DNA from 4 places in the Streptomyces sp. NPDC057854 genome. Region 4 is predicted to be linked to each of the others. Evidence: riboswitches for the same ligand, from Rfam matches in the RefSeq annotation. Region 4 holds a riboswitch; each other region holds the start of a gene.
What was found. Region 4 has a riboswitch for cyclic di-AMP ahead of ACFVQZ_RS12820 (LysM peptidoglycan-binding domain-containing protein). Riboswitches for the same ligand answer to the same signal wherever they lie in the genome.
Positions count from the first base shown of each region.

Region 1: another riboswitch for cyclic di-AMP. It lies ahead of ACFVQZ_RS11600 (M23 family metallopeptidase); the one in region 4 lies ahead of ACFVQZ_RS12820 (LysM peptidoglycan-binding domain-containing protein).
Region 2: another riboswitch for cyclic di-AMP. It lies ahead of ACFVQZ_RS04900 (transglycosylase family protein); the one in region 4 lies ahead of ACFVQZ_RS12820 (LysM peptidoglycan-binding domain-containing protein).
Region 3: another riboswitch for cyclic di-AMP. It lies ahead of ACFVQZ_RS26705 (M23 family metallopeptidase); the one in region 4 lies ahead of ACFVQZ_RS12820 (LysM peptidoglycan-binding domain-containing protein).

Region 1 covers NZ_JBHVMF010000006.1:183,500-187,701, reverse strand. Annotated here, with positions in the region: gene ACFVQZ_RS11610 (M16 family metallopeptidase) at 1-133, shown strand, start outside; gene ACFVQZ_RS11605 (M16 family metallopeptidase) at 160-1,524, shown strand; cyclic di-AMP (ydaO/yuaA leader) riboswitch at 1,723-1,883, shown strand; gene ACFVQZ_RS11600 (M23 family metallopeptidase) at 1,893-2,663, shown strand; gene ACFVQZ_RS11595 (GntR family transcriptional regulator) at 2,857-3,540, shown strand; gene ACFVQZ_RS11590 (HPr family phosphocarrier protein) at 3,728-4,009, opposite strand.
Region 2 covers NZ_JBHVMF010000002.1:124,909-129,110, forward strand. Annotated here, with positions in the region: gene eno (phosphopyruvate hydratase) at 1-1,085, opposite strand, end outside; gene ACFVQZ_RS04900 (transglycosylase family protein) at 1,376-2,128, opposite strand; cyclic di-AMP (ydaO/yuaA leader) riboswitch at 2,133-2,308, opposite strand; gene ACFVQZ_RS04905 (transglycosylase family protein) at 2,573-3,673, opposite strand; gene ACFVQZ_RS04910 (cytochrome P450) at 3,871-4,202, opposite strand, start outside.
Region 3 covers NZ_JBHVMF010000020.1:137,729-141,930, reverse strand. Annotated here, with positions in the region: gene ACFVQZ_RS26710 (aldo/keto reductase) at 1-624, opposite strand, end outside; gene ACFVQZ_RS26705 (M23 family metallopeptidase) at 738-1,955, opposite strand; cyclic di-AMP (ydaO/yuaA leader) riboswitch at 1,967-2,116, opposite strand; gene ACFVQZ_RS26700 (PP2C family protein-serine/threonine phosphatase) at 2,349-3,593, opposite strand; gene ACFVQZ_RS26695 (MFS transporter) at 3,808-4,202, opposite strand, start outside.
Region 4 covers NZ_JBHVMF010000007.1:150,282-154,483, forward strand. Annotated here, with positions in the region: gene ACFVQZ_RS12815 (phosphoribosyltransferase family protein) at 1-1,032, shown strand, start outside; gene ACFVQZ_RS12820 (LysM peptidoglycan-binding domain-containing protein) at 1,026-1,922, opposite strand; cyclic di-AMP (ydaO/yuaA leader) riboswitch at 1,927-2,113, opposite strand; gene ACFVQZ_RS12825 (hypothetical protein) at 2,465-3,049, shown strand; gene ACFVQZ_RS12830 (sugar isomerase) at 3,159-4,085, shown strand; gene ACFVQZ_RS12835 (class II fructose-bisphosphate aldolase) at 4,196-4,202, shown strand, end outside.

The DNA of each region.
Region 1 (4,202 bases), on a different contig from region 4:
GGACGAGGTGCGCGAGGTGGCCGCGGCCCGGCTCCGGCCGGACAACCGCGCGGTGCTGGTGTACGAGCCGGCCGAGACCGCCGACAGCGACGCCACCGACGAGAGCGACGACGAAGAGGGAGCGGACCAGTGACGGACACCGCCCAGCCCCTGACCAGCATGGAGTTCCACCCCCAGCCGCAGGCCGGCGCGGCGAGGCCGTGGGCCTTCCCGGCCCCCGAGCGCGGCACGCTCGACAACGGCCTGACCGTGCTGCGCTGCCACCGCCCCGGCCAGCAGGTCGTCGCCGTCGAGCTCTTCTTCGACGCGCCGCTGGACGCCGAGCCCGAGGGCCTCGACGGCGTCGCCACCATCATGGCGCGCGCCCTCTCCGAGGGGACCACCGAGCGCGGCGCCGAGGAGTTCGCGGCGGAGCTGGAGCGCTGCGGCGCCTCCCTCGACGCGCACGCCGACCACCCCGGCGTCCGGGTCTCCCTGGAGGTCCCGGTCTCCCGCCTGCCGAAGGCGCTCGCGCTCGTCGCCGAGGCGCTGACCTCCCCGGCGTTCGACGCCGACGAGGTCAAGCGTCTGGTGGCCAACCGGCTCGACGAGATCCCGCACGAGTCCGCCAACCCGAGCCGGCGCGCGGCCAAGCAGCTCTACAAGGAGCTCTTCCCGGCCTCCGCGCGGATGTCCCGGCCGCGCCAGGGCACCGAGAAGACGGTGGAGGCCATCGACGCCGCCGCCGTCCGCGCCTTCTACGACGCGCACCTGCGGCCCGCCACCGCCACCGCGGTCGTCGTCGGCGACCTCACCGGCGTGGACCTGGACGCGGTCCTCGCCGACACGCTGGGCCGCTGGACCGGCGCGCCGGCCGCGCCGCGCCCCATGCAGCCGATCACCGCCGACGACACCGGACGGGTCGTCATCGTCGACCGTCCGGGGGCCGTCCAGACGCAGCTGCTCATCGGCCGGATCGGGCCGGACCGCCACGACTCCGTCTGGGCCGCGCAGGTCCTCGGCGTCTACTGCCTCGGCGGCACCCTGACGTCCCGTCTGGACGCCGTCCTGCGCGAGGAGAAGGGCTACACGTACGGCGTGCGCGCCTTCGGGCAGGTGCTCCGCTCGGACGGCGAGGGGCACGGCGCCTCGCTCCTCGCCATCAGCGGCTCGGTCGACACACCGAACACCGCGCCGGCCCTGGAGGACCTGTGGAAGGTCCTGCGCACGCTGGCCGAGGGCGGACTGACCGACGCCGAGCGGGACGTCGCGGTGCAGAACCTGGTGGGGGTGGCGCCGCTCAAGTACGAGACGGCCGCCTCGGTCGCCGCGACCCTGTCCGACCAGGTCGAGCAGCACCTGCCGGACGACTACCAGGCCCGGCTGTACGCGCGGCTCGCCGAGACCGGCACGGTCGAGGCCACGGCGGCCGTCGTCAGCGCCTTCCCGGTGGACCGGCTGGTCACCGTGCTGGTGGGCGACGCCGCGCAGATCGAGGAGCCCGTGCGAGCCCTCGGCATCGGCGAGGTGACCGTGGTGAGCTGACCCCGGGTCAGCGGGCGGCGGAGGTCTCCGATGCGATGAAGCGTCGGGGACCTCCGCTTTGTCCGTTATGAAGCTAAGCATGATCGTATGCCCTGTGGCATGTCTTACAAAAAGGCGTGTCTGTTTGGCGATCGACATCCGTCCGGCCTAGCGTCGACGCGGCTGTCCGGCCCACGCACGCGCCGCACCCGCGGCACCGGACAGTCATCGCCGAGTCCCCGTCAGGCGCGAGCCTGGGGAGCCGGGGACCCACCAGTCCCTGGGGTGAATCGGACGCCTTCGCCCGCGCGGAGGGGCCCGTAGGAGACCTTCCTGCTCCGAACCCGTCAGCTAACCCGGTAGGCGAGAAGGAAGGAAAGGACCGTCTCTTGGCGTTCACCCGTGCCACCGGGAAGCACCGTGGTGCGAGCCGACTGGCTCGCCGCAGCGCCGGCATCGCCGGCGTGGCCGCCCTCGCGACCACCGGCGTCGTCGGCACCCTCGCCTCTCCGGCCCTCGCCGCCGACGGGGAGGACCGTTCCCCCGAGGACACCGGCCTCATGAAGGTGATCGCCGACGAGTCGATCGCCGACCAGATCAGCGCGCAGGCCGCCGCCCAGGAGCAGGAGGCCGCCGAGGCCGAGGCCCGGGCCAAGGCGCGCGCCGAGGCGAAGCGCAAGGCCGAGGCCCGCGCCAAGGAGATCCGCGAGGAGAAGGAGCGCGCCGCCCGCGAGGCCGAGCGCCGCCGCCTCGCCTCCTTCAACCTCCCGGTCGCCGGCTCGTACGTCTCCACCGGCTACAAGACCGGCGGCTCCCTCTGGTCCTCCGGCAGCCACTCCGGCGTCGACTTCCACGCCGCCTACGGCACCCCGGTCGTCTCCGTCGGCTCCGGCACCGTCGTCGAGGCCGGCTGGGGCGGCGCGTACGGCAACAACGTCGTGATCCGGATGCACGACGGCACCTATACCCAGTACGGCCACCTGTCGTCCATCGGCGTCTACGTCGGCCAGACCGTCGAGCCCGGCCAGCAGATAGGCGTCTCCGGCTCGACCGGCAACTCGACCGGCCCGCACCTGCACTTCGAGGCCCGCGCCACCGCCGAGTACGGCTCCGACATCAACCCCGTCGCGTACCTCCGCGCCCGCGGCGTCAGCCTCTGACCCGCCATTCCCGCCCCGAAAAGGCCCCGGCTCTCCCGAGCCGGGGCCTTTTCCGTCGCTTCCGGCCCGCATGCCCCGGGCGTCTACCGGCCGGATTCCGAGGGGGCATCGGAATTTCCGGCGCGCTGCAATAGAGTCGCGGAAGAAGCGCCGCTCGAATGCGGGGCGCGCGGAGCGAATACGGAGGTCGGACATGCGGGTTCCCGCGCAATCGGTATGCACGGCGATCCGGGACGACATCGTCTCGGGGGTCTTCGAGCGCGGCAGCCGGCTCACCGAGGACCAGCTCGCCCGGCGCTACGGCGTCTCCCGCGTGCCGGTCCGCGAGGCCCTGCGCACCCTGGAGTCCGAGGGCTTCGTGGTCAGCCGCCGGCACGCGGGCGCCCAGGTCGCCGAGCCCACCGACCAGGAGGCCGCAGACCTCCTCGACGTACGGGCGCTGCTCGAACCGCTCGGCGCCGCCCGGGCCGCCCAGCGGCGCACCGACGCCCACCTCAAGGTGCTGCGCGGCCTGGTCAGGCTGGGACAGGAGCGGGCCCGGCGGGGGCAGGGGGAGGACCTGCGGGCGCTCGGCGGCTGGTTCCACGAGACGCTGGCGCAGGCGTCCGGCAGCCCGGCGCTCGCCGTCCTGCTCACCCAGCTGCGCCACAAGATCGCCTGGATGTACGTCGTGGACCCGCCGGACCGGCCGGCGGACGCCTGGGCCGAGCACGGGGCGATCGTCGACGCCGTCGCGCGCGGGGACGCCGAGCGGGCCCGCGCGCTGACCGCCCTGCACGCCGAGCGCTCCCTGCCGCTGCACCGGCTGAAAAGGCCGGAGCACGGCCGCGTGAGGGTTTCGCAACACGCCGTCAACACGGCGAGTTCCCGGATTTAACACGGGCGCCGTATACAGGAAGAGGAATTCTCCCGGCCTTGTCGCGGCTTTGTGCCGACCTTGTCCCGGCCTTTTCCTGCTGCCCGGAAAAGGGAAATTGCGGGACCGCGGAAATGCCGGACGGCCGTGTCCGCCGGGAATTCCGGGGACACGGCCGTCCGTGGGGAACGGGATCGACTCGCCGTGATCAGACCGTCTCGGGAAGCTCGTCCAGGCCCTCGGCCACCAGCTTGGCGAGGCGCTCCAGCGCGGCCTCGGCGCCCTCGGCGTCCGAAGCGAGCACGATCTCCTCGCCGCCCTGCGCGCCCAGGCCGAGCACCGCGAGCATGGAGGCGGCGTTCACCGGGTTGCCGCCGGCCTTGGCGATGGTCACCGGAACACCGGAGGCCGTGGCGGCACGGACGAAGATGGAGGCGGGGCGGGCGTGCAGGCCCTCGGCCCAGCCGACGTTGACGCGGCGCTCAGCCATGGTGTTGCCCTTCAGGTCTTCAGCGGTTGTCTAGACCAGTCTCTCACGGGAAGCGGAGTGCTCCCGTCGACGTTGGTCCCCCCACCGTACGACCTCCGGCCCTCCCGCCCCGGCGGCGCGCGGACCGTGCCGCGTCCCTCCCGGGCCGCGCGCGGACGGTGCCGCTGTCGGACCCCGGCCGTAGGCTGTGCCC
Region 2 (4,202 bases), on a different contig from region 4:
ATGCACTTGAAGCCGTTGCGCTGGGCGAGCTCGACGGCGTCGAGGGTCTCGGTCAGCGAGCCGATCTGGTTGACCTTGACCAGGAGGGCGTTGGCGGACTTCTCCTCGATGCCGCGGGCGAGGCGCTCGGGGTTGGTGACGAAGAGGTCGTCGCCGACGAGCTGGACCTTGTCGCCGAGCTTCTCGGTGATGACCTTCCAGCCGGCCCAGTCGTCCTCGAACAGCGGGTCCTCGATGGAGACGAGCGGGTACGCGGAGACGAGCTCCTCGTAGTACTCCGTCATCTCGGCGGCGGAGCGCTCCTTGCCCTCGAAGAGGTACTTGCCGTCCTTGTAGAACTCGGAGGCGGCGACGTCCAGGGCGAGGGCGACGTCCTTGCCGGGGACGTAGCCGGCCTGCTTGATGGCCTCCAGGATGAGGTCGAGCGCCTCGCGGTTGGAGCCGAGGTTGGGGGCGAAGCCGCCCTCGTCGCCGAGACCGGTGGACAGGCCCTTGGTCTTCAGGACGGACTTGAGGGTGTGGTAGACCTCGGTGCCCCAGCGCAGCGCCTCGGAGAAGGACTCCGCGCCGATCGGGGCGATCATGAACTCCTGGATGTCGACGTTGGAGTCGGCGTGCGACCCACCGTTGAGGATGTTCATCATCGGAACGGGCAGCAGGTGCGCGTTCGGGCCGCCCAGGTAGCGGAAGAGCGGGAGGTCGCTGGCCTCGGAGGCGGCGTGCGCGACGGCGAGCGAGACGCCGAGGATGGCGTTGGCGCCGAGCGACGACTTGTCCGGGGTGGCGTCCAGGTCGAACATGGCCTGGTCGATCAGGCGCTGCTCGGTGGCGTCGTAGCCGACGAGCTCCGGGCCGATCTGCTCGATGACGGCGAGGACGGCCTTCTCGACACCCTTGCCGAGGTAGCGGTTCTGGTCGCCGTCACGGAGCTCCAGAGCCTCGAACGCACCGGTGGAGGCACCGGACGGCACGGCAGCACGGCCGGTGCTGCCGTCGTCGAGGCCGACCTCGACCTCGACCGTGGGGTTGCCTCGGGAGTCCAGGATTTCCCGGGCTACGACGACGTCGATGGACGGCACGAGCATCTCCTTCTGGGATGTGACGCTAGGTGTGACGCAGGGGTCGCAAGGTCTCGTTCGCCTTGCGACAAGAGCCTAACCGGCTCCGGCGCTCCGGCCAGCCGACCGCCCGTCCCCTGGGACGAAAAAGGGCCCAAGAGCACGCATCGGAGGACGAAAGACCCGGGAACTACCGGGCGGTAACGCCGGAACCCCGGTCCGGAGCCACGGGGGAAGGGGGCTCGGGACCGGGGTGGTCACCGCGGGAGGGTCGTCGGGTGCCGGTGAGCCGCCGGACTCACCGCCACCGCGGCTCCTTACTTGAGGTGGAGCTGCTGGCCCGGGTAGATCAGGTCGGCGTTCTCGACGACGTCCTTGTTGAGCTCGAAGAGCTCGGCCCAGCCGCCCTCGACGCCCTGCGCCGCGGCGATCTTGCTGAGGGTGTCGCCGGCGACGACCTTGTACTCGCCGTCGCCCTTCTTGACCTTCTTGCCGGTCGGGGTGGTGACGGTCTTCTTGGCGGCGGCCTGCGGGGCGGCCTGCGCGGTGCGCTTCGGGGCCTGGCGCTGCTCGCTGCGGGTGGCGGACTGCTCCGAGGAGCGCTCGGGGGCGCTCTGGCGCGGGGCGGCCTGCTGGGTGCTCTGCTGCTGGGTGCTCCGCTGCTGCGGAGCGGCCTCGGCGGAGCCGCCGTCGTAGGAGGCGGAGGAGAGGCCGACGCCGCAGCTCGGCCAGGCGCCCTTGCCCTGGCCCGCGAGGACCTTCTCGGCGATGGCGATCTGCTGCGACTTGCTGGCCTGGTCGGCGGTGGCGGCGTAGGCGGTGCCGCCGTACGCGGCCCACGTGGAGGCGGAGAACTGGAGGCCGCCGTAGTAGCCGTTGCCGGTGTTGATGGACCAGTTGCCGCCGGACTCGCACTGGGCGACGCGGTCCCACTCGGAGGCGGTGGCGGCCGAGGCGGTGCCGGCGGCCATCAGCGGGGCGGCGACGGCCGCGCCGGTGACGCCGACGAGGGCGACGACGCGGGTGGCCTTGGAGGGACGACGACGCTTGCCCGTGCCGGAGAACAGCATGGAGTTTCCTCTTCACCGACGCCTGTGAGGTGAGCTGTCGGGTTCGGGCTGGAAGAGTCGCCCGGCCGCGTGTCCTAGCACGCGGCTTCACCCCTAGCCGGTCCTGCGGCCGTCGCTGTCGACGGCCGGGCCCGGCACGAACCTTGGGTCCCCCACTCCTGCCTGCGGCGCTTTCGCGACGACAGTTCCCGGCGGCCGACGGCAGGACTCGGCGTTTCGGTCGACGGGGCCCGCGGTGGCGAGCGGTGTCGACCGTAGACACACAGGTGCTCGAAGTTCAAAGAGGCTCACGACGGACAAAACGCCCTTCCTTGCCCTCCGTCAGACCTCGTTTGCGCAGGTGAGAGCTGACGGAAGCAAAGTTTGCGGACGTGACACGCCAGTTGGGGCGAAGAGACCCATGTCTCACTTTCCCAAAATCGGACATACGCCCCTGAAACGGCCTCACTTCTCCGACGAAGGGACCGTCAGTTCCAGGCTCTGACCAGGGAGGATGAGATCCGGGTCGGTGCCGACCGTCTGGCGGTTGGCGTCGTAGAGGGCATCCCAGCCACCCGGAAGGTCGTTCGCCTGCGCGATCTCCGACAGGGAGTCACCCGGCCGCACGGTGTAGGCGTCAGCCTCGTCCGCGTTGACGGGGGTTGATACGACCTTGTCCGCAGCTGCGGCATGTCGCCCGGATTCCTGACTGGTGTCCGACTTGCCGGTTTCCTCCGGGGCGGCCTCGCCCCGGTGCTTGCCCGTCCCGGGCGCGGCCGACGCCACGTCAGACCCCTCCGTGCCGGGGGCCGCCGGGGTGGTGGGCGCCACGGGGGCGCCCGAGCCGTCCGGGGTGCCGACCGGGGCCTCGGGCGTGCCCGTGGAGGCGTCCGGGGCGCCGGGCGCGGTGGTCGCCGGCAGCGGCGTGACGCCGACCCCGGGGGCCGTGGGCGCGGTGGACGTGTCGGGGGAGGTGGGAGAGGTGGGCTTCGCCGGGGCCGTGGCGGACCCCGACGGCGCCTTCCGCGCCTCCTCCGTCTCCGCGGCCGTCTCCGCGGTCTCCGCCCGCCCCGTGGAGTCGGCCGGCGTGGTGGCCGGGGCGGACGTCTCCGCGGTCTCCCCGGCCGCCGGGCGCTCGGCGGGGGCGGTGGCGGTGTCGGTGCCGGCGGGCGTGCCGCCGGTGCGGTTCGACTCGGGCGCCACGCCGCCCTCTTCCTCCCGCGGGACCACGGGGCCGGGGTGCACGCCGGTCGCCTCGCCGTCGTTCTCCAGGCCGGCGATGGGGGCGCAGGTGGCCCAGGCGGTGCTGCCGGAGGCCAGGGCCCGCTCGGCGACGGTGATCTGCTGGGCGCGGCTGGCGAGGTCGGGGCTGGTGGCGTACGCGAGTCCGCCGTGCCGCTCCCACAGCTCCTGCGTCATCTGGAGCCCGCCGAAGGCCCCGTTGCCGAGGTTGGCGCTCCACTGGCCCCCGGACTCGCAGGCGGCGACGCGGTCCCAGGTGGCCGCGTCGGCGGCGGAGGCGGATCCGGTGGCGAGCAGCGGGAGCGCCAGGGCGGATCCGGTCACTCCGGCGGTGACGACGATCGCGGGAGCCTGGCGGGGTCGACGGTGTCGTCCGTTTCCGGAAAGCATGTCGGGGCCTTTCGCGTGACGGCGGGTCGGCGGTGACGCCTGGGACGGCCGGGGTCGGGCCGAACGTTGGCGCGAACGTAGCCGCATTCGAACGTCCGTCACAAGTCGATGGCCGCGCGATCACGTGAAGATCACATTTCTGATCCTCCGTCACCCGCCGTGCGGGGGTGCGGACGGGGTGCGGATGGGGTGAACTCGACCGGAAGCGTGCGCAATCCGCGCATGATGAGCCCGCCGCGCCACCGCAGTTCGTCCGGATCGGCGCCGAGCCGCAGGTCGGGCAGGCGGGTCAGGAGGGTGGCGAGCGCGGTCTGGCCCTCCAGCCGGGCGAGCGGCGCGCCCAGGCAGTAGTGGATGCCGTGCCCGTACCCGAGGTGCTGGTTGTCGGTGCGGGCGAGGTCGAGGGTGTCCGGGGCGCCGAAGCGGTCCGGGTCGCGGTCGGCCGCCGCGAGGACGACGAGGA
Region 3 (4,202 bases), on a different contig from region 4:
GGCGGCGAGGCCCGCTTCGGCGGCGGTGTCGAGGAGCGGGCCCTCGTACTTCTCGCGCGCCACGAGGTTGTACTCGGGCTGCAGCGCCACGTACCGGGTGAGCCCTTCGGCCTCGGCGAAGTCGAGGGAGGCCCGCAGCCGCTCGGGCGAGATGTTGGAGGCGGCGACGGCCCGCACCTTGCCCTCCTTCACGAGCTGGTCGAGGGCGGTGACGATCTCCTCGACGGGGACCGTCTCGTCGTCGAAGTGCGTGTAGTACAGGTCGATGTAGTCGGTGCCGAGGCGGCGCAGGGAGGCTTCCGCGGCGGCCTTGACGGTGGGGGCGGAGAGGCCGTTGAGCGGGGCGAGGGCGCCGACCTTGGTGGCGACGACGACGTCGGAGCGGTTGCCCCGGGCGGCCAGCCAGCGGCCGATGACGGTCTCGGACTCGCCGCCCTCGTTGCCGTCGACCCACGCGGAGTAGACGTCGGCGGTGTCGACGAAGTTGCCGCCGGCGGCGGCGTAGGCGTCGAGGACGGCGAACGACGTCTTCTCGTCGGCGCTCCAGCCGAAGACGTTGCCGCCGAGGGCGAGCGGGAAGACGTGCAGGCCGGAGGTGCCCAGCGGGCGCAGAGTCGAGTCCATGGGGAGATCAACTCCGTGCGCCGCCGGGCGTATTCCGGTCGGGGAGCCTGAACCCCGGCCGGAAGGCTCGTACGGACGGACCGGCGGCCGGACCGTCGCGTCGGACCGTGGGGTCAGACCGTCAGGCCCTTGGAGCGCAGCCACTCGGCCGGGTCGATGCCCGCGCCGTCCGGGGTGTGGACCTCCATGTGGAGGTGGGGTCCGGTGACGTTGCCGGTGGCGCCGACGCGGCCGATGGTCTCGCCCGTGGTGACGGTCTGGCCGGCGGCGACGGTCATGGAGGAGAGGTGGCAGTACCAGACCTCGGTGCCGTCCTCCAGCTGCAGGACGATCCGGTAGCCGTACGAACCGGACCAGCCCGCGGACGTGATGGTGCCGCCGTGCACGGCCTTGAGCGGGGTGCCGGTGGGGGCCGCGAAGTCGAGGCCGGTGTGGTAGCCGGAGGACCACATCGAGCCGGACTGCATGTAGGTGGAGGTGAGGGTGTACGAGGAGAGCGGCATCGCGTAGCTGGCGGCCAGCTGGGCGAGGCGCTCGGCCTCCGCCTTCTCGGCGGCGATCCGCTCCGCCTCGGCCTTCTCCTCGGCGAGGCGCTTCTCCTCGGCGGCCTTCTCCGCGGCGATCCGCTCGGCCTCGGCCTTGGCGGCGGCTTCCGCCTGGACCTTGGCGTCCGCGGCGGCCTTCTCGGCGGCGGCCTTCTCGGCGGCCAGCTTCTCGGCGTCGACCGCGGCCTGCTGCTGCTGTTCGGCCTGCTGGAGGATGCGGGCGCGCAGGGCCTCGCCGGCGTCGGCGGCGGAGGCGGTGCGCTCGGCGGGGGCGGCCGTGGCGGTGCCGGCGGCGGCGGTGCCGGCCGGGGCGGTGTACGTGACGGAGGTGAGCGGCTTCGCCGCGGCGGCGCCCGCCGCGACGGGCGCGGAGCCCTGCGCGTCGGCGGTCTCCTCGTCGCCGCCGGGCAGCAGGGCGCCGACGCCGGGCAGGTCGTGGGCGTCCGGGAGGCCCAGGTCGGGAAGGTCCGGGAGGGAGATCGCGACCGGCGGCTTCTCCTGCGCGGTGGCGAGGCCGCCCGCGCCGACGGCGGCGATGACGCCGACGCCGAGGACGGTGGAGGAGCGGGCGAAGTTGGAGCGCTGCTTCACGACCCGGTGCCGGCCGCCGGCGCGGCTCTCGGCGCGCAGGGAGCCCTCGGTCGGGTTCCACTCCCCGGGGGAGGGGGTGAAGGAGGCGGTGTCGTACGCGCCCGGCGCGGCGCCGGCCGGGTCGTCCGCTCCGACGGCACCCGGGCCGCCGAAGGGCTCGAAGGGGGCACCGGGTACGGGGGTGTTGGACGCCACGGAGGCGCGCTCCTTTCCTTCCTTCTCGCCTACCGGGTTAGCTGACGGGTTCGGAGCAGGAAGGTCTCCTACGGGCGTGTTCGCACGGGGGGTGCGAGGGGCCCGATTCACCCCAAGGGATGGTTCCCCGGTTCCCTTTCGGGATTCGGCACGTGCGCACGGAGCCGCCTCTTGCGACGGCTGGGACGACCGCGCTGCGTTATCGAACGTTAATAGACACGACGGTCCGATTCCAAGCCGTTCCCCTTGATCATTCACGGAAATGGCAGGGATTCGCCCGAGTTGACCCCGCTTCAGTGCCGGTCCGTCAAACCTCTGAAATCTGACGGTGTGTCAATTGTTATCGCTGAGGCACCTCCTGACCACGCACGGTGAACGCCCGGCCGGATCGCGTCAACCTCCCGGCCCGGGCGGCACCACCGGCATGGTCCGCCGCCGCTCCGGCGCCCCGGCCGCCGGCCGGCTCACCGCCAGCAGCGCCATGTCGTCGGTCGTCCCCCCGCCGGTGTGCCGCCGCACGTCGTCCACGAGCGCGTCGAGCAGCTCCTCCGGCCCCGGGAAAACCGCGCCCGCCAGCCGGGCCGCCGGATCGTAGAAGACGCCGCCCGCGTCCCGCGCCTCCGAGAGGCCGTCGGTGTAGAAGAGCAGCGTCGCGCCCGCCGGGTACGCCCGCTCGTCGGCCCGGTCCGGCCACACCGACAGCTCGCCCATCCCGAGCGGCAGCGCCGCCTCGGCCGGCGCGACCGTCTCCAGGCGCCCGTCCCCGTACAGCAGCAGCGGCGGCGGGTGCCCCCGGTTCACCAGCCGGACCCGCCCGCCCGCGCGCGGGACCTCCGCCAGCACCGCCGTCGTGAACCCCTCGAAGGCGTCGAGCCCCTCGCGCCGCGTCCCCTCCCGGTCGAGGGCCCGGTCGAGCCGCCGCGCCACCCCCTCCAGCGTCGCCTCCTGCTCCGCCGCCTCCCGGAACGCGCCGATCACCACGGCGACCGCCTCCACCGCGTCCATCCCCTTGCCCCGCACGTCCCCGACCACCAGCCGCACCCCGTGCGGCGTGTCCTGCACCGCGAACAGGTCGCCGCCGATGAACGCGTCCGCCTGCGCCGCCTCGTACCGCGCCGCGCACTGCAGCCCGCCGATCCGCTCCGCCGGCATCGGCAGCACCGCCCGCTGCGCGGCCTCCGCGATGACCCGCGCCGACGCCAGCCGCTCGCCGCTGCGCCGCACCACCAGGTTGATCACCAGCGCCAGCGCGGACACCGTCACCACGGTCAGCGTCTCCGTCAGCGAGGGCACGTCGGTGAGCGTGTCGTTGTACGCGTGCAGCCCGACCGACGCCAGGATCGCCGCCAGCCCGGTCAGCAGCGTGGTGAGCCGGGAGAAGAACGGGGCGGCGATCAGCGGCGCGGCGGAGAACATCGGCGCCGCCGTGTACGCGGGCGGCGTCGCCAGGTCGAACACCACCCCGCCCGCGATGATCAGCGGCGGCAGCGCCCGCAGGACCCGCCGGGTCGCGCCGAACGGCGCGGACTGCCGCACCTCGCTCCCGTACGGTCCCCGGGTCGCGCCGGACCGGACGGGACCGCGGCCGGGCGGATCGCCCCGCCGCCCGCCGCCCGCCGCTCCCCGAGGGTGCGTCACCTTGAGTACTCCTGACCGGTCGCCGGCCCGCCGCCGCGCACCCTCCCAGGGTCCCCGCGCCGCGCCCGCCCGGCGACCGGCAGGCGTCCGACCGGCGTACGCGGCCCGCTCCACGCGCGCGTGGAGACCGGGTCCCACCCACGCGCGCGTGCATGCCGCGTCCCGCCCACGCGCGCGCGTGGGAACCGCGTACGGGCGGAAGCCCGGCCGTCCGCTACGACGTCGAGCCGTCCACCCGCAGCCGTCCGCCCCGCCCCAGGACCGCGACCGCCGCCGCACAGCCCAGGCCGACGCCGCAGAGCGCCAGCCACGGCGCGGCCGTCCAGCCCGTGACGTCGAGGAGCACACCCGTACCGAGGTTCCCGAGCGTGATCCCGATCCCGCAGACCGTGTTGTAGAGCCCGTAGTGGGTGGCCACCCAGCGGCCCCGGGAGAGCGCGACGACGGTGTCCATCTCGTACGGGTAGAGCACCGCGTTCGCCACCGCGAGGACCGCCGCGCACAGCAGCAGCGCCGCCGCGCCCCGCCCGAGCGTGGCGGGCAGCAGGAACGCGCCGCCCATCAGGGCCAGCCCGGCGACGAGGCTCCGCTCGCGGCCGAGCCGGGCCG
Region 4 (4,202 bases):
GACCTGGCGGACGCCGAGGTGCGGGAGCGGCAGGTGCTGGCCGACCGGACCCGGACGTACCGGGGCAGCCGGCGGCCGGTGCCGCTGGAGGGGCGGACGGTGGTGGTCGTCGACGACGGCCTCGCCACCGGGGCGACCGCGCTGGCCGCCTGCCGGACGGTACGGGCCGGGGGAGCCGCGCGGATCGTGCTCGCCGTGCCGGTGGCGCCGGACGACTGGGCGGCGCGGCTCGGTGGGGAGGCCGACGAGACGGTCGCCGTCCACACCCCGGCGGAGTTCGCGGCCGTCGGCCAGTTCTACCGGGACTTCGACCAGACGCCGGACGCCGAGGTGGTGGCCCTGCTCGACCGGAGCCGGGCGGGGCGCGCCCCGGTGGTCCGGAACACCTCCGTACGGATCGGGGTCGACGGCGTCGAGCTGCCGGGCGACCTCGCGCTGCCCGACGGGGCGGCCGGTCTGGTCCTCTTCGCGCACGGCAGCGGCAGCGGCCGGGACAGCCCCAGGAACCGGGCGGTGGCCGGCGCCCTGAACGGGGCCGGGCTCGGGACGCTCCTGTTCGACCTGCTCACGGAGGCCGAGGCGGCCGACCGGGCGCAGGTGTTCGACACCCCGCTGCTCGCCGGGCGGCTGGCCCGGGTGTCCGCCTGGGCGGCGCGGCGGCCGGAGACCGCGGCGCTGCCGCGGGGGTACTTCGGGGCGAGTACGGGCGCCGCCGCCGCGCTGTGGGCCGCGGCGGCGCCGGACGACGACGTGGCCGCCGTGGTGTCCCGGGGCGGCCGGCCCGACCTCGCGGGGGAGCGGCTGGCCGCGGTGCGGGCGCCGACGCTGCTGATCGTCGGCGGCGACGACGACCTGGTCCTGGACCTCAACCGGCGGGCCGAGGCGCTGCTGCGCTGCGAGAGCCGGCTGGAGGTCGTGCCGGGCGCCGGCCACCTCTTCGAGGAGCCCGGCGCCCTGGAACGGGTCGCGGAACTGGCCACCGCCTGGTTCACCGGCCGCTTCGCGGCGGTGACCGGCGGGGCCGGTCAGTAGGCGCCGTTGACGTTGTCGATGGAGCCGTACCGGTCGGCCGCGTAGTTGCAGGCGGCAGTGATGTTCGCGACGGGGTCGTACGGGTCGAGCGAGGTGCCCGGCACGTGGTAGGCCGCGAACGTCGGGTCGATGACCTGGAGCAGGCCCTTGGAGGGGGTGCCCTTGGCGGCGTTCGAGTCCCAGAGGTTGATGGCGCGGGGATTGCCGGAGGACTCGCGCATGACGTTGCGGAGGATGCCGTCGTACGTGCCGGGGATGCCGTAGCGGGCCATGACGTCGAGCGACTCGCGGATCCAGCCGTCCAGGTTGTCGGCGTACCGGGTGGCGGCGGGAGCGGCCTGCGGCGCGGCCTGTGCGACCGTCGCGCGGGTCTGCGCGGCGGGGGCCGCGGGGCGGGCGGCGGAGCGGCTCGCCCGTTCGGCGGAACCGCCGGCGGCGGGCTTCGCGGTGTCCTTCCGGACGGTCTTCCGCGGGGCGGGGACGGCCCCGGCGGAATCCCGACGAATCGTCAGTTCCAGGCCCGGATGAATGAGTGACGGATTGTCACCGACGGCGGTCCGGTTCGCCTGGTAAAGCGCCTTCCAGCCGCCCTGAATTCCCTTTCGGTGGGCGATCAGGGAAAGCGAGTCGCCCTGCACCACGGTGTACGCGCGGGGCGCGGCGGCCGGCGCGGCCGGAACGGTGGCGGGGGCCTGTGCCGGGGTGGCGGGAGCGGCGGCCGGGGCCGCGACGGCGGCGGCCGGTGCGGCGGTCCGCGCGACGGGCTCGGCGCCGGCGGTGGCCGGGACGACGAGGGGCAGGGCGAGGGCGACTCCGCCGGTGCCCGCGAAGGCGAGACCTCGGGAGACGGGGCGGCGTCGGGGGCGGCGGTGCTTGCCGTGAGCGGGCATGACGGTTTCCTCTCCGGCGCCTGCGAGGTGAGCTGTCGGGTTCGGACGGGGAGGTGTCCGGCCGCGCGCACGCGGCTTCACCCCGAGCCGTTCCGGTGGTCCGGACCGGCGGTGTGGTGGGTCCCCCGCTCCTGCCGTCGGGTGCAATGGGAGGTCGTCCGGGCGGTGGCAGGATTCGGCGGTCCGCCCGAATGGAGGTGACCGTAGGCGAGAAATGCGGCGCGGAACAAGACGCGCGGACACGGGAAAAGGAAGGGCAAAGATCGATGTGCCGGAATTCAAGATCGACCGTTCTCGCGGTGATTCCGGATTCCCTTGTGCGGCGCGGATTCTGACGGGGGCGGGGGCGGTGGCGGCGGAGGGAAAGTGAGTCGCGTCACGGGGTGCGTAATGTCCGAATAGGCCGCCTGGTTCTGTTCGTTGGAATGTGCTCCGTAATGCCCACGTGTTGGGGTGGCATGCGCGGTGCATACACGGCAAACCGGACACGCATCGCCAATCATGGGGGGATGTCCTCAACTGCCCCGCTTTCTCCCGCTTTGATGGATCCGGACACCCTCGACCGCGAGGCGGCCCGGCTCTACGAGAGCGCCGCCTGGGAGCGGCTGCTCGCGCCCGCCCCCGCGCCCGCCCCCGCGCCCGGCCCGGCCTCCGAGGCGTGGCGGAGCCTGCTGTCCGTCCCCGTGGACCGGCTCGTCGCCGACGCGCTCGACGCGCTGCCGGCGCCGCCGCCCGCCGAACGCCCGCTGCCCGGCCGGATCGGCGCCGCGCTCCCGGACCGGCTGCACGTCTGGCGCCGCATCGGCCGCCCGGACGTCCGGCCCTCCGTGCACCTGGCGTACGCGCGCCGGGTCCTGGAGGAGTGGGGCTGGCAGAACACCCCGTACAAGCTCCGGGACGCGCGCGGCGCGCGGTGCGTCTGCGGCGCGCTGCTCGCCGCCCACCGGCTCGGCCACGGCAGCGCCGCCACCATGAACGAGGCCGGTGCCTGGATCATGACCGAGCTGCGGTCCCGCGGCTGGCACGGCCTCATCGGCCCCTGGAACCGTGCCCCCGGCCGCACCGCGGCGGACGCGCTCGCCCTCCTCGACGCCACGATCCACCGCGCGTCCGTCGCCGGCCGCTGATCCAGGCCCCCGGTGGACTCTGGTCGACGGGTGACTGTATCTGCTTGAATGATGCTTGTTACGAGCAGCTTCACGCATTGATGTCAGTCCTTCCGTGCAAGGAGTGCGCATGGCCCCGTCCCGTACCGCCGCCGAGATCGCCACCCAGCCCGCCCTCTGGCGGGAAGCGCTCCGCACCCTGCCCGCGCACGCCGCCGCGCTGCCCCGGCGCGGGGAGCGGGTCGCCGTGATCGGCTGCGGCACCTCGTGGTTCATGGCGCAGGCGTACGCGGACCTGCGCGAGGCCGGCGGGCACGGGGAGACGGACGCGTTCGCCGCCTCCCGCTTCCCCCACGGGCGGCGGTACGACCGGGTCGTCGCGCTCACCCGTTCCGGCACCACCAGCGAGGTCCTGGCCGTCCTCGACCGGCTGAAGGGCACCGTCCCCACCGGCGCGATCACCGCCGACCCGGCCACCCCGGTGCGGGACGGCGCCGACGCCCTCGCCGTCCTCGACTTCGCCGACGAGGAGTCGGTCGTCCAGACCCGCTTCGCCACCACGGCCCTCGCGCTCCTCCGCGCCCACCTGGAGGCCGAGGATGCGCTCCCGGCCGGCGTCGGCTCCGTCGCCCGCGCCGCCGACGACGCCGAACTCGCCCTCGCCCGGCCGCTGGAGGACTCCGTGCGCGACGCCGAGCAGGTCACGTTCCTCGGCAGCGGCTGGACCTACGGCCTCGCCCAGGAGGCCGGGCTCAAGATGCGGGAGGCGGCCGGCGCGTGGACGGAGGCGTACCCGGCGATGGAGTACCGCCACGGGCCGATCAGCATCACCGGGCCCGGCCGGGTCGCCTGGACCTTCGGCCCCCTGCCCGGCGGCCTCGCCGAGGAGATCCGGGCGGTCGGCGGCACCCTCGTCGACGGCGGTCTCGATCCGCTCGCCGAACTCGTCGTGGCCCAGCGGCTCGCCGTCGCGGTCGCCGAGGCGCGCGGCCTGGACCCGGACCGCCCGCGGAACCTCACCCGCTCGGTGGTCCTCGCCGACGCCGGGGCGGCCTGACGCCCGCGGGCCCTACTCCGCGGAGCCGTAGCGAGTGAACGCCCTCCCCTTCGTATCCGTCCGCATCCCTCCGCATCCCTCCGTATCCCTTCGCGTCCCGGAGCAGGACCATGCCCC